Regions from separate parts of the Pantoea anthophila genome, predicted to be linked through region 2. Evidence: predicted binding sites of a transcription regulator. Region 2 holds the regulator's gene; each other region holds the start of a gene.

Region 1 (3,280 bases), 190 kb from region 2:
GGGGCCGGACACGAAGGCGGTCGCCATGGAGATGAGTCCCCATGAGATCATGATGCGGGCAATCCAGATACGGGCGCCCACTTTTTGCATGATCAGGTTGCTGGGCACTTCAAACAGAAAATAGCCGATAAAAAACATCCCGGCGCCGAATCCGAACTGCTCAGCCGTGATGCCCAGATCGGCATTCATGCCCAGCGCCGCGAAGCTGACGTTGGTGCGATCCAGATAACTGACGACATAACAGATGAAAATAAAAGGCAGGATGCGGCGAAACGCTTTACCGGCTGCCTGTTCACTTTGTTCAAAATCCTTTTGATTCATCTCTTCACGATCGCCGGACACGGTTTCCGGCTCCGCAGGTGAGCCGGTGCTTACAGTATGCAGATTCATGAGTACCTCCGCTGCGTTCAGAGAACGCAGAGTTGTTCTTAGAGAAATGCAGTGGACATAAAGGACAGTGGATGGCCGGGCGTCTTCATTGAACAGGTAAGAATGCTGCCGCTGACCGATTCGGTAATAAACAGTTGCTGTAAATTTTCGCCACCAAAGCAGAGGTTGGTGGTGGAGCGCCCGGCGGGACTGGTGAGGATTTCGGCAGGCTCAGCCAGATCGTTGAGCAGCCAGACGCGACCCAGCCCCGGATTGGCAATCAGTAGCTCACCCTGCGCGTTGATGGCCAGTCCATCGGGACCGCTGGGCCCGTGCGAGGTAAAATATTGACTCACTTTGCTGACCGACCCATCACGCTGAAGCGGCACGCGCCAGATGGCATTGCCGCGCGTCATCGCGACATAAAGCACTTTTTCATCTGGCGACAGAACCAGCCCGTTTGGGCTTGGACAGTTATCCAGCAGGATATCCAGTCGTCCGTCCTGGCTGAGACGATAAACACGGCCAGTCGGATCGTGAAGTCCCGTCTGACCCTGATCGGTGAAATAGAGGTTGCCCCGGCTGTCGGGCGTTAAATCGTTCACACCGCGAAAGCTCTCACTGTGGCGGCGAGGCAGCCACGGCGTCACGTCCTGCGTTTTAAGCGAGAGCTTCATTAACCCGTGATGATAATCCGTAATCAGAAGGGTATCCGGATCGACGAGTTTCATGCCGTTCGGTTCGCCATCATATTGCACGACGAGATCCCAGTTGCCTGCCATATCGACCCGGAATATCCGGCCATACGGGATATCGGTCAGGTACAGACAACCGGAAGGGTGCCAGACCGGCCCTTCCAGGAATGAGTCGGTGAGCTGTCCTCCGCGATTGGCGGCAGCCCAGACATTGTTGCGATCAGGGGAACGAAAGTGGTCGGGCAGCCGGGTAAAAATTGATGTCTCCCTGACATCCGCCTGCGTCAGATAAGTCATAGAATGGTGTCCTTTTCAGTGAATCCCTTAACCCGGCTGACATAATCCGTGCGCACGTGTGCGTCTCTGCGGTGAATCAGCGGTGTCTCATCAGCGAACATAGCCTGCCTCACAGTCTGTTTTACTAAGTAAAACTCAGGTGTACATGATGAAATCACTATATCGACGACACTGGCGCTGATGCCAGTGTTATGAGCTTGTTTATTATGTAAACAAGATATAACTCACAAATTATGCCGACATGTACCGGCAAGGTCATGAACTGCAGACGGGTGAAAAGCGAGAAAGGCTGAAGCCGCTTTTTAAAATGATGATGAAAAAGGGTTGAAGTCGTATATAAAAAATAGAATTTTCAATCTTTTATACCCGGAGGAGAAATGATCACCTGTCACGTCAAATACGTTATCGATCCCTATCAGATACGCGAATTTGAAAATTATGCTTCGGAATGGAACCGATCCAGGGTTTAAGAAAGAGAACGGAGAAACGGAGGCGGCAACCTGAACAGACCTCAGGCGCAGAAAAAGCGGGTTTCAGTCAGCGGAGGCAAAACAGAAAGGTGATAATCACCGGTCGATCCCTGACCGCGATTATCGAGGGTTTCCTGCGGGGTGCTCAGGAGATAGCACCCGGCGGTACGTGTTTGAACGTCTCAACGTAAGCACGGAACACGTATTTGAAAATGCGTTTCATGGAGCACCTGATTCAAATTTAGTTGAAGATATACTGAAAAAGTATAACTTCTGTGCGTTTTAACAGCAAATAAATTTGAACCCGATCACAAAACTACGGCTTCTCGCTTCATAAAAAACTATGCGGTGTAGCCGAGATGCTGCAGCAGAATGGTGGAACCAACGGCAATTAAGACGAGGCCACCGAGCACTTCCGCCCATTTACCCAGCACCGGACCAATAAAGCGCCCGACCAGGACACCGGTCGTCGCCATTACCGTGGTCGCGGCACCAATCGTCAGCGCGGTGGTGATGATGTTCACCTGTAAAAAGGCCAGACCAACGCCGACCGCCAGCGCATCAAGGCTGGTGGCTACCGCAGTGGTCGCCAGTACCACAAAGCCGTGGCTTTTTGGCGCTTCACAGGGTTCGGCGACCGCGGTCTGACGGAAGCCTTCCATCATCATACGGCCACCCAGGAACGCCAGCAGTGTAAACGCGACCCAGTGGTCCCACGCCATGATATAACGGCTGGCTGCCAGGCCGAGTGCCCAGCCAATCAGCGGGGTCAGTGCTTCAATAGAGCCGAAAATCAGACCGGTGCGCAGCGCTTCTTTAAAACCAGGACGATGCAGCGTCGCACCTTTGCCCAGCGCAGCAGCAAATGCGTCCATCGACATACCCAGCGCAAGAATTAACGTAGCAATAAAGGTCATGATTTATTCACCTGGGGCGAAAAAGCGGCTATTCACGCTGAATTCACCACACAAAGTGTTCAGTTATGAAAAAGTGCGCGCAGTCTACCATGCAAACCCGCAGATAAAAAGACAGCAAAATCAGGGATTTAAGTATAGCAAAGGCTATAACTCTTATCTTCCGCTATGAATGGACCTAAGTCGATGGTGGCAAAGCGTTTTCTGGCCACTCCGATGGCCTGAATCCCCGCTCCGTTCGCCTTTGCGCCCGACACCGCCATTGAACCGCGCGACCAATTACCGGAAAATGCCGGGCTGATAATGATGGGATACCGGTAATGAATAACCCTTTTGAAACGTTGATCGTGCCTGGTGGCATTCTGCTGCTGGGTTTTCTCTCGGCGCTGCTGCTGCCCGCCCCTGCCTTCAGCCTGACCGTGGCGCAGCATCTGCTGCAGCTGTTCCATCTGCAGGATCTCAATCAGCTTTACACGGTCGTGTTCTGCATCTGGTTTTTACTGCTGGGCGCGCTGGAGTTTTTCGTTATCCGCTT
Region 2 (3,280 bases):
TTCAGTAAGGCCGCTACAAACAAAACCTGCATACAAAGAATCTGACAGCAACACGAAAGCTCATCATGCAGGGAACCGGGTCAGAAGAGGAAAGCGTCCCGCCGCCCGGATAAAACGCCGGGAGCGTTTTTGAACAACGCAACGTGTTGGCCCGGCTACGGGCGCACCTCAGGGATGAGGTGCGTAATCGCGCGGGCCGAGCGGCCATGGATTGGCTCAAGCGACTTTCCGATCTGACCCGGTTTCCTGCGCAGGCACGGCCTGACAGCGAACCACCACAAATCGATCCGACCCGGTTTTCTGCGCAGGCACAGTCTCAAAGTGAATTCCCCCATCCAGGCACGGCCTCACACCGGACAGCCAGCAACTTTAAAAAAACCTGCGGCTATTACAGCTCAACCACCTCATAGCTGTGCGTCATCGTCACCCCTTTCCCCAGCATGATGACCACCGAACAATATTTTTCAGCAGAAAGATCCACCGCGCGTGAGACCGCTTTATCCTGGAGTGCTTTGCCACTCACGATAAAATGCAGGTTGATGTGCGTAAAGATTCGCGGCGCCTCTTCACGACGTTCTGAGGTCAGTTTTACTTCACAATCAGCCACATCGTTGCGGCCTTTTTGCAGAATTGATACCACGTCGATCGCGCTGCATCCGCCCGCCGCCATCAGCACCATCTCCATTGGGCTGGGCGCTTTATCCCCTGAATTGCCATCCATAAGGATCTGATGGCCGGAGGATGACTCACCAAGGAATGTCATCCCTTCTACCCATTTCACTCTTGCCTGCATGATTTTTGCTCCGGAATACGCTGTTTTGTCGCCAGAGTACGCTTTCGCCTGATAAACAGCAATCCAGAGAAATCCGCCCTTAGCTGAAGCGAGACAACAGAAGACAGTCGGCAAAAGCTGTGCTACAAACAGAGCTGAAAATATTTTTCGTCACCCGATGGCGAAGCCGGGAAGAATGATGCGCACTGCGCCTGATGCGGCCCGAATAATTTCCTGAAAAGGAAACGCTTGAAGCTTTCACCGCCTGACAGGGAAAACTGCCCCCTGTATTTTGGGCACGATTACAACAGAGGATAATAGCGAATGGTTCTCGGCAAACCGCAAACAGACCCTACACTCGAATGGTTCCTGTCCCATTGCCATATTCACAAGTATCCATCCAAAAGTACGCTGATTCACCAAGGTGAAAAAGCTGAAACGCTTTACTACATCGTGAAAGGTTCCGTCGCGGTTCTGATTAAAGATGAAGAAGGCAAAGAGATGATTCTTTCCTACCTCAATCAGGGGGATTTCATCGGCGAGCTTGGCCTGTTTGAAGAAGGTCAGGAGCGCAGCGCCTGGGTACGTGCAAAAAGCGCGTGCGAAGTGGCGGAGATCTCCTACAAGAAATTCCGCCAGCTGATTCAGGTGAACCCTGACATCCTGATGCGACTCTCGTCGCAGATGGCGCGTCGCCTGCAGGTGACGTCAGAAAAAGTGGGTAACCTCGCTTTCCTCGACGTGACCGGACGCATTGCACAGACGCTGCTTAACCTGGCGAAACAGCCAGATGCCATGACGCATCCCGACGGCATGCAAATTAAAATTACCCGTCAGGAAATTGGCCAGATTGTAGGTTGTTCACGCGAAACCGTGGGCCGTATTCTGAAGATGCTGGAAGATCAGAACCTGATCTCTGCACACGGCAAAACCATCGTCGTTTACGGCACCCGCTAATTCCTGTCATCCACGGCGTGATGTTCGCATCACGCCGTTATTGTTTGTGCTGAGCCGATGTGGCGTCGAATTATTTATCACCCTGAAGTGAACTATGCCCTGCGGCAAACGCTGGTGCTCTGCCTGCCGGTCGCGCTGGGCTGGCTGGCTGGCGACCTGCAAAAAGGTCTGCTGTTCTCGTTAGTCCCCGCCTGCTGCAACATTGCCGGTCTCGATACCCCGCATAAACGCTTCTTCAAACGTCTGATTGTGGGCGGCAGCCTGTTTGCGCTTGGCAGCTTCCTGATCCAGTGGCTTACCCTGCATGCGGTTCCGCTGCCGCTGATCCTGTTTGCGATGCCCCTGTTGCTGGGCGTCACCGGGGAGATCAGCCCGCTGCATGGCCGCCTGCTCTCCGGCACCCTCATCGCCGCTATTTTTACCCTGAGCCTGACGGGCCGCATGCCCATCTATGTGCCGCCGCTGCTCTATATCGGCGGCACCCTCTGGTATGGCGTGTTTAACTGGTTCTGGTTCTGGCTGTGGAAAGAGCAGCCGATGCGCGAAAGCCTGAGCCTGATCTACCGCGAGCTGGCGAACTACTGCGATGCCAAATATACCCTGCTGACGCAGCTGACCGATCCGGAGAAGGCCCTGCCGCCGCTGCTGGCTCGCCAGCAGAAAGTGGTCGATTTGATCAACACCTGTTATCAGCAGATGCATATGCTGTCGGCGAGCCGCGACAATAGCCATAAACGGCTGACGCGCGCCTTTCAGGTGGCGCTGGATCTGCAGGAGCACATCTCGGTCAGCCTGCACCGGCCGGAAGAGGTGCAGAAACTGGTTGAGCAGAGCCATGCTGAAGCGGTGATCCGCTGGAACGCCAAAACCATCTCAGCCCGGCTGCGGGTGCTGGCCGATACCATTCTCTACCACCAGTTAGCCGATCGTTTTGCGATGGATAAACAGCTTGGCGCGCTGGAGAAGATCGCCCGTCAGCATCCCGACAATCCGGTGGGCCACTTCTGCCTTTATCACTTCAACCGCATTGCGCGGGTGCTGCGCACCCAGAAGCCGCTTTACCAGCGCGATCTGATGGCTGACCGCCAGCGCCGTCTGCCGCTGCTCCCGGCACTGCGCAGCTACCTCTCATTTCGCTCCTCAGCGCTGCGCACTGCCGGTCGCTTTGCGGTCATGCTGATGCTGGGCAGCGCGCTGGCGCTCTTCTTCAACATCCCTAAGCCCTACTGGATTCTGATGACGATCATGTTCGTCAGCCAGAACGGCTACAGCGCCACCCGCGTCCGTATCCAGCACCGTGCGCTCGGCACCTTTGCCGGCCTGGTGGTCGCGGCGGCCACACTGCGTCTGGCGGTGCCGGAACCTGTCGTCCTGCTGGTGATGCTGGCGATTACCTTCATCAGCTATCGCTTTACCCGTCAGTTTTATGGCTGGTCGATGATTGGCTTTACGGTCACTGCGGTTTACTCGCTGCAGCTCCTCTCACTGAATGGCGCGCAGTTTCTGCTGCCGCGACTGATGGATACGCTGATGGGCTGCCTGATCGCCTTT
Region 3 (3,280 bases), 920 kb from region 2:
TCCCCATTCCACCGATGCCCTGGTCGCCCAGACCCAGGATACGCTCGCCATCGGTCACCACAATCACCTTCACATTCTGTTTGGTGGCGTTCTGCAGCATATCTTCGATGCGATCGCGGTTCGGGTAGGAGATGAAAACGCCACGTGCACGACGGTAGATTTCAGAGAAGTGTTCGCAGGCTGCGCCGACGGTCGGGGTGTAGATGATGGGCATCATCTCTTCGAGATGGTTATCCAGCAGGCGGTAGAACAGCGTTTCGTTCGTGTCCTGGATGTTTCGCAGGTAGACGTGCTTATCGTTATTGTTTTTGAAGTCCTGGAACTGACGCCAGGCGCGCTTTGCCTGCTCTTCAATCGACTCCACCGCTTCAGGCAGCAGACCATTGAGGTTAAATTCGTTACGTTCTTCGATGGTAAAGGCGCTGCCTTTGTTCAGCAGGGGAAATTCAAGCAAAATCGGGCCAGCATATGGGATATAAAGCGGGCGTTTACTTTCGTAGTCGAGTTCCATGCGGTGATGCTCCGGTTGCAGTGTTGTCTGGCGTCACGCCGGAAAGGTAGCGCCAGTTTACTTACCCGTTATAGCTCAGACTGCAGGCCTGTAGCGGCAGGGTCACCGCTGCGGGAAATTCACGACCGTGCTGCCATCCTGCAACCTGAATTATTCAGAGTAATTTGTCATGACGTGAATTCTGGCGCCAGATCCTATGAAATTTCCCGCAGAAGTACAGCGTTTGTTCATAAAAGCTCACAAAACTGTGGCCTTTCTGACAGCCGGTTATGCTTTGTTCAGCGTCACATGCAGCAGCTCACTGCAGCCAAATGTCTGCAGCGTGGCTTGCGTGGCGGCAAACTGGCTCAGCGTGGCATTTTCTGCTTCCGCTAATACCGCTCTTTTTATCTGACGGACATCGCCGCCCTGCATGTTCAGCCGCACCAGCGCCGCCTGAAGGGGCGGGAAGCTGGGATTAAACGCGGCGTTTTCCGCATAGCGGCCGGTGACAATTGAACCGCTCACGGTCAGCAGCGCAACCCCGGCGTGCGACTGGCTGTAGGGGGCGTGACTGGCATTGGCGGCGGCAACGGCAGCCTGCACCAGTTCGTCACCCGCAGCGACGTAGCCGTGGTCAACGCGGTCCATCAGGAAAGTGCTGATGTCGAGGTCGCGCGGGCCAAACGCATCCGGCAGATAGTCAGCCAGTGTACTTACCGCGCGCTGCGGCAGGCTGATACGAATAGCGGTGCCGCTGTTCAGCTCGTTCATAAACTGGCGGCAGTGACCGCACGGCGTATAGTTGACGGTGATGCTCTCCAGCTGCGGCTCGCCACACAGCCAGGCGTGGGTAATCGCGCTCTGCTCGGCGTGAACCGTCTGCTGCAGAGGGGCGCCGACAAACTCCATGTTGGCCCCGAAGTACCAGGCACCGCTGACGCCACGGGCAATCGCGCCGACGTTGAAGTGGGAGACGGTGGCGACAGCGCAGGCCGCTGCCAGGGGCAGCAGCGCCAGCGCCAGCGTATCGGCGTCCATCTGCGTCTGTTGCTGCAGTGCAGCGACCTGGCTGGCGCTCAGTCGCGCCTCAAAGTCAGGATCGTCCAGCAGGGGAGCCAGCGCCGTTTGCAGCGTTGATGGCAATGCCTCAAAAGCGGAGAGGAAACGGGATTGCATGAGAGCCTCATTAAATTCAGCAGGGCGACGTGCCGGTCACCGGTTTATATGTGATCCAGGTCGCTCTGACAATGTAACCTGTGTTGCATGTTTCAACTTTGCGAGATCTCTCGCAAAGTTTTAGCCAAACCAGTGCAGCAGCAACGGAAAAACAAAGGGGGCCAGCAGTGAGGTGATGATGCCGCAGATCACCAGGGCCAGCGAGCTGAAGGCACCCTCCTGAAAATCGAGTTCGGCTGCACGCGCCGTGCCGAGTGCATGTGACGCATTGCCAATCGCCAGACCGCGTGCGGCTTTAGACTTCACACCGAGCAGGTTCAGCACCATATGACCGAAGACCGCACCCAGCACCCCGGCGATCAGCACACAGATGGCGCTGATGGCCGGAATACCGTGCAATGAACCGGAGACGGCCATGGCAATCGGTGTGGTCACCGATTTCGGCACGATAGTGGCCGCAATTTCGGGCGTCGCTCCCAGCCAGAGCGCAATGGCCGTGCCCGAGGTCATGGCGGTCAGACTGCCGATAAAGCAGACGCCGATAATGGATTTCCAGCGGGCGCGGATCTGATGGATCTGTTCATAGAGCGGCAGTGCCAGGGCCACCACCGCCGGTTGCAGCAGCTGATTGAGAATCTGGCTGCCGGCGAAATAGCGCGAGTAGGGCAGCTGCAACAGCAGCAGTATCGGAATAATTATCGCCATCGCGACCAGCAGCGGATTGAGCAGCGGGAGCTTCAGCCGTATTGCCAGTTTGCGCGCCAGGAAAAAGGCCGCCAGCGTCAGCGGCAGTGACCACCAGATTTCACTCATCGCCCGACTCCCCGGCCGGCTTCCGGCTGTGCAGCTTGTGGGCGCTCACGCCGACAATCGAGAGCACCAGCAGGGTGCTGACGACACAGGAGATCACGATAGGGCCAAACTGCGCGGTCAGGACATCGGTGTAGTTCATCACCCCGACGCTGATCGGCACAAACAGCAGGGCCATATAGCGAATCAGCAGATGACAGCCCGGTTTCACCCAGGTTACCGGCAGGATTTGCGACGCGAGCAGGGCAAACAGAATTAACATGCCGATAATGCTGCCGGGCAGGGTAATGGGCAGCAGCGAGGCGATGCCGATTCCGGCATACAGGCAGAGATAGATGATGATAAAGGCGCGCAGATAGCGCCCGCAGACAGACAGCACGGTGAGCATGGCAGGCTCCTGTTTTTACTGAGCTTCATCATACGCATTAACCGCTTAGCGTGCTAGCGATCACATTTATGCGCCGGAAAGCGGCAGGAGAGGAGGCCGCGTTCACCTGTGCAGGAAGAGAGCGTGCGTGGCGGATATAAAAAAACCCTTCGCACCTGCAGAGGCGCAAAGGGTTTCAGTCCGGAACGGATTCCGTCAGCCGAGGGTTACTTAACCGGCATACCCGGTACCGCACCGCTATCCACGGAGAGCACGAAGAGATCTTTGCCGCCCGGTCCTGCTGACAGCACCATGCCTTCAGAGATGCCGAAGCGCATCTTACGTGGTGCGAGGTTGGCGACGATGATGGTCATTTTACCGACCAGCACTGACGGATCTGGATAAGCGGCGCGGATGCCGGAGAAGATCTGACG

Evidence for each region. The regulator CRP, encoded in region 2, controls carbon source genes, mostly activating them, when cyclic AMP is high. The targets are predictions, from matches to a motif close to ATGTGANNNNNNTCACAT.
Region 1: the regulator CRP is predicted to act here: its motif matches at 2,128-2,145, upstream of azuC (stress response protein AzuC).
Region 3: the regulator CRP is predicted to act here: its motif matches at 1,718-1,735, upstream of cdd (cytidine deaminase).

What each region holds. Positions count from the first base shown of each region.
Region 1 is NZ_CP110473.1:238,489-241,768, reverse strand. Features, by position in the region: gene OJ965_RS03660 (MFS transporter) at 1-390, opposite strand, end outside; gene OJ965_RS03655 (SMP-30/gluconolactonase/LRE family protein) at 429-1,361, opposite strand; gene azuC (stress response protein AzuC) at 1,977-2,054, opposite strand; gene mntP (manganese efflux pump MntP) at 2,173-2,748, opposite strand; gene OJ965_RS03645 (DUF1158 domain-containing protein) at 3,066-3,280, shown strand, end outside.
Region 2 is NZ_CP110473.1:425,965-429,244, reverse strand. Features, by position in the region: gene OJ965_RS04515 (OsmC family protein) at 389-793, opposite strand; gene crp (cAMP-activated global transcriptional regulator CRP) at 1,097-1,729, shown strand; gene OJ965_RS04505 (YccS/YhfK family putative transporter) at 1,787-3,280, shown strand, end outside.
Region 3 is NZ_CP110473.1:1,350,438-1,353,717, forward strand. Features, by position in the region: gene OJ965_RS08835 (NAD-dependent malic enzyme) at 1-511, opposite strand, end outside; gene cdd (cytidine deaminase) at 779-1,669, opposite strand; gene OJ965_RS08845 (CidB/LrgB family autolysis modulator) at 1,790-2,482, opposite strand; gene OJ965_RS08850 (CidA/LrgA family protein) at 2,475-2,867, opposite strand; gene metG (methionine--tRNA ligase) at 3,074-3,280, opposite strand, start outside.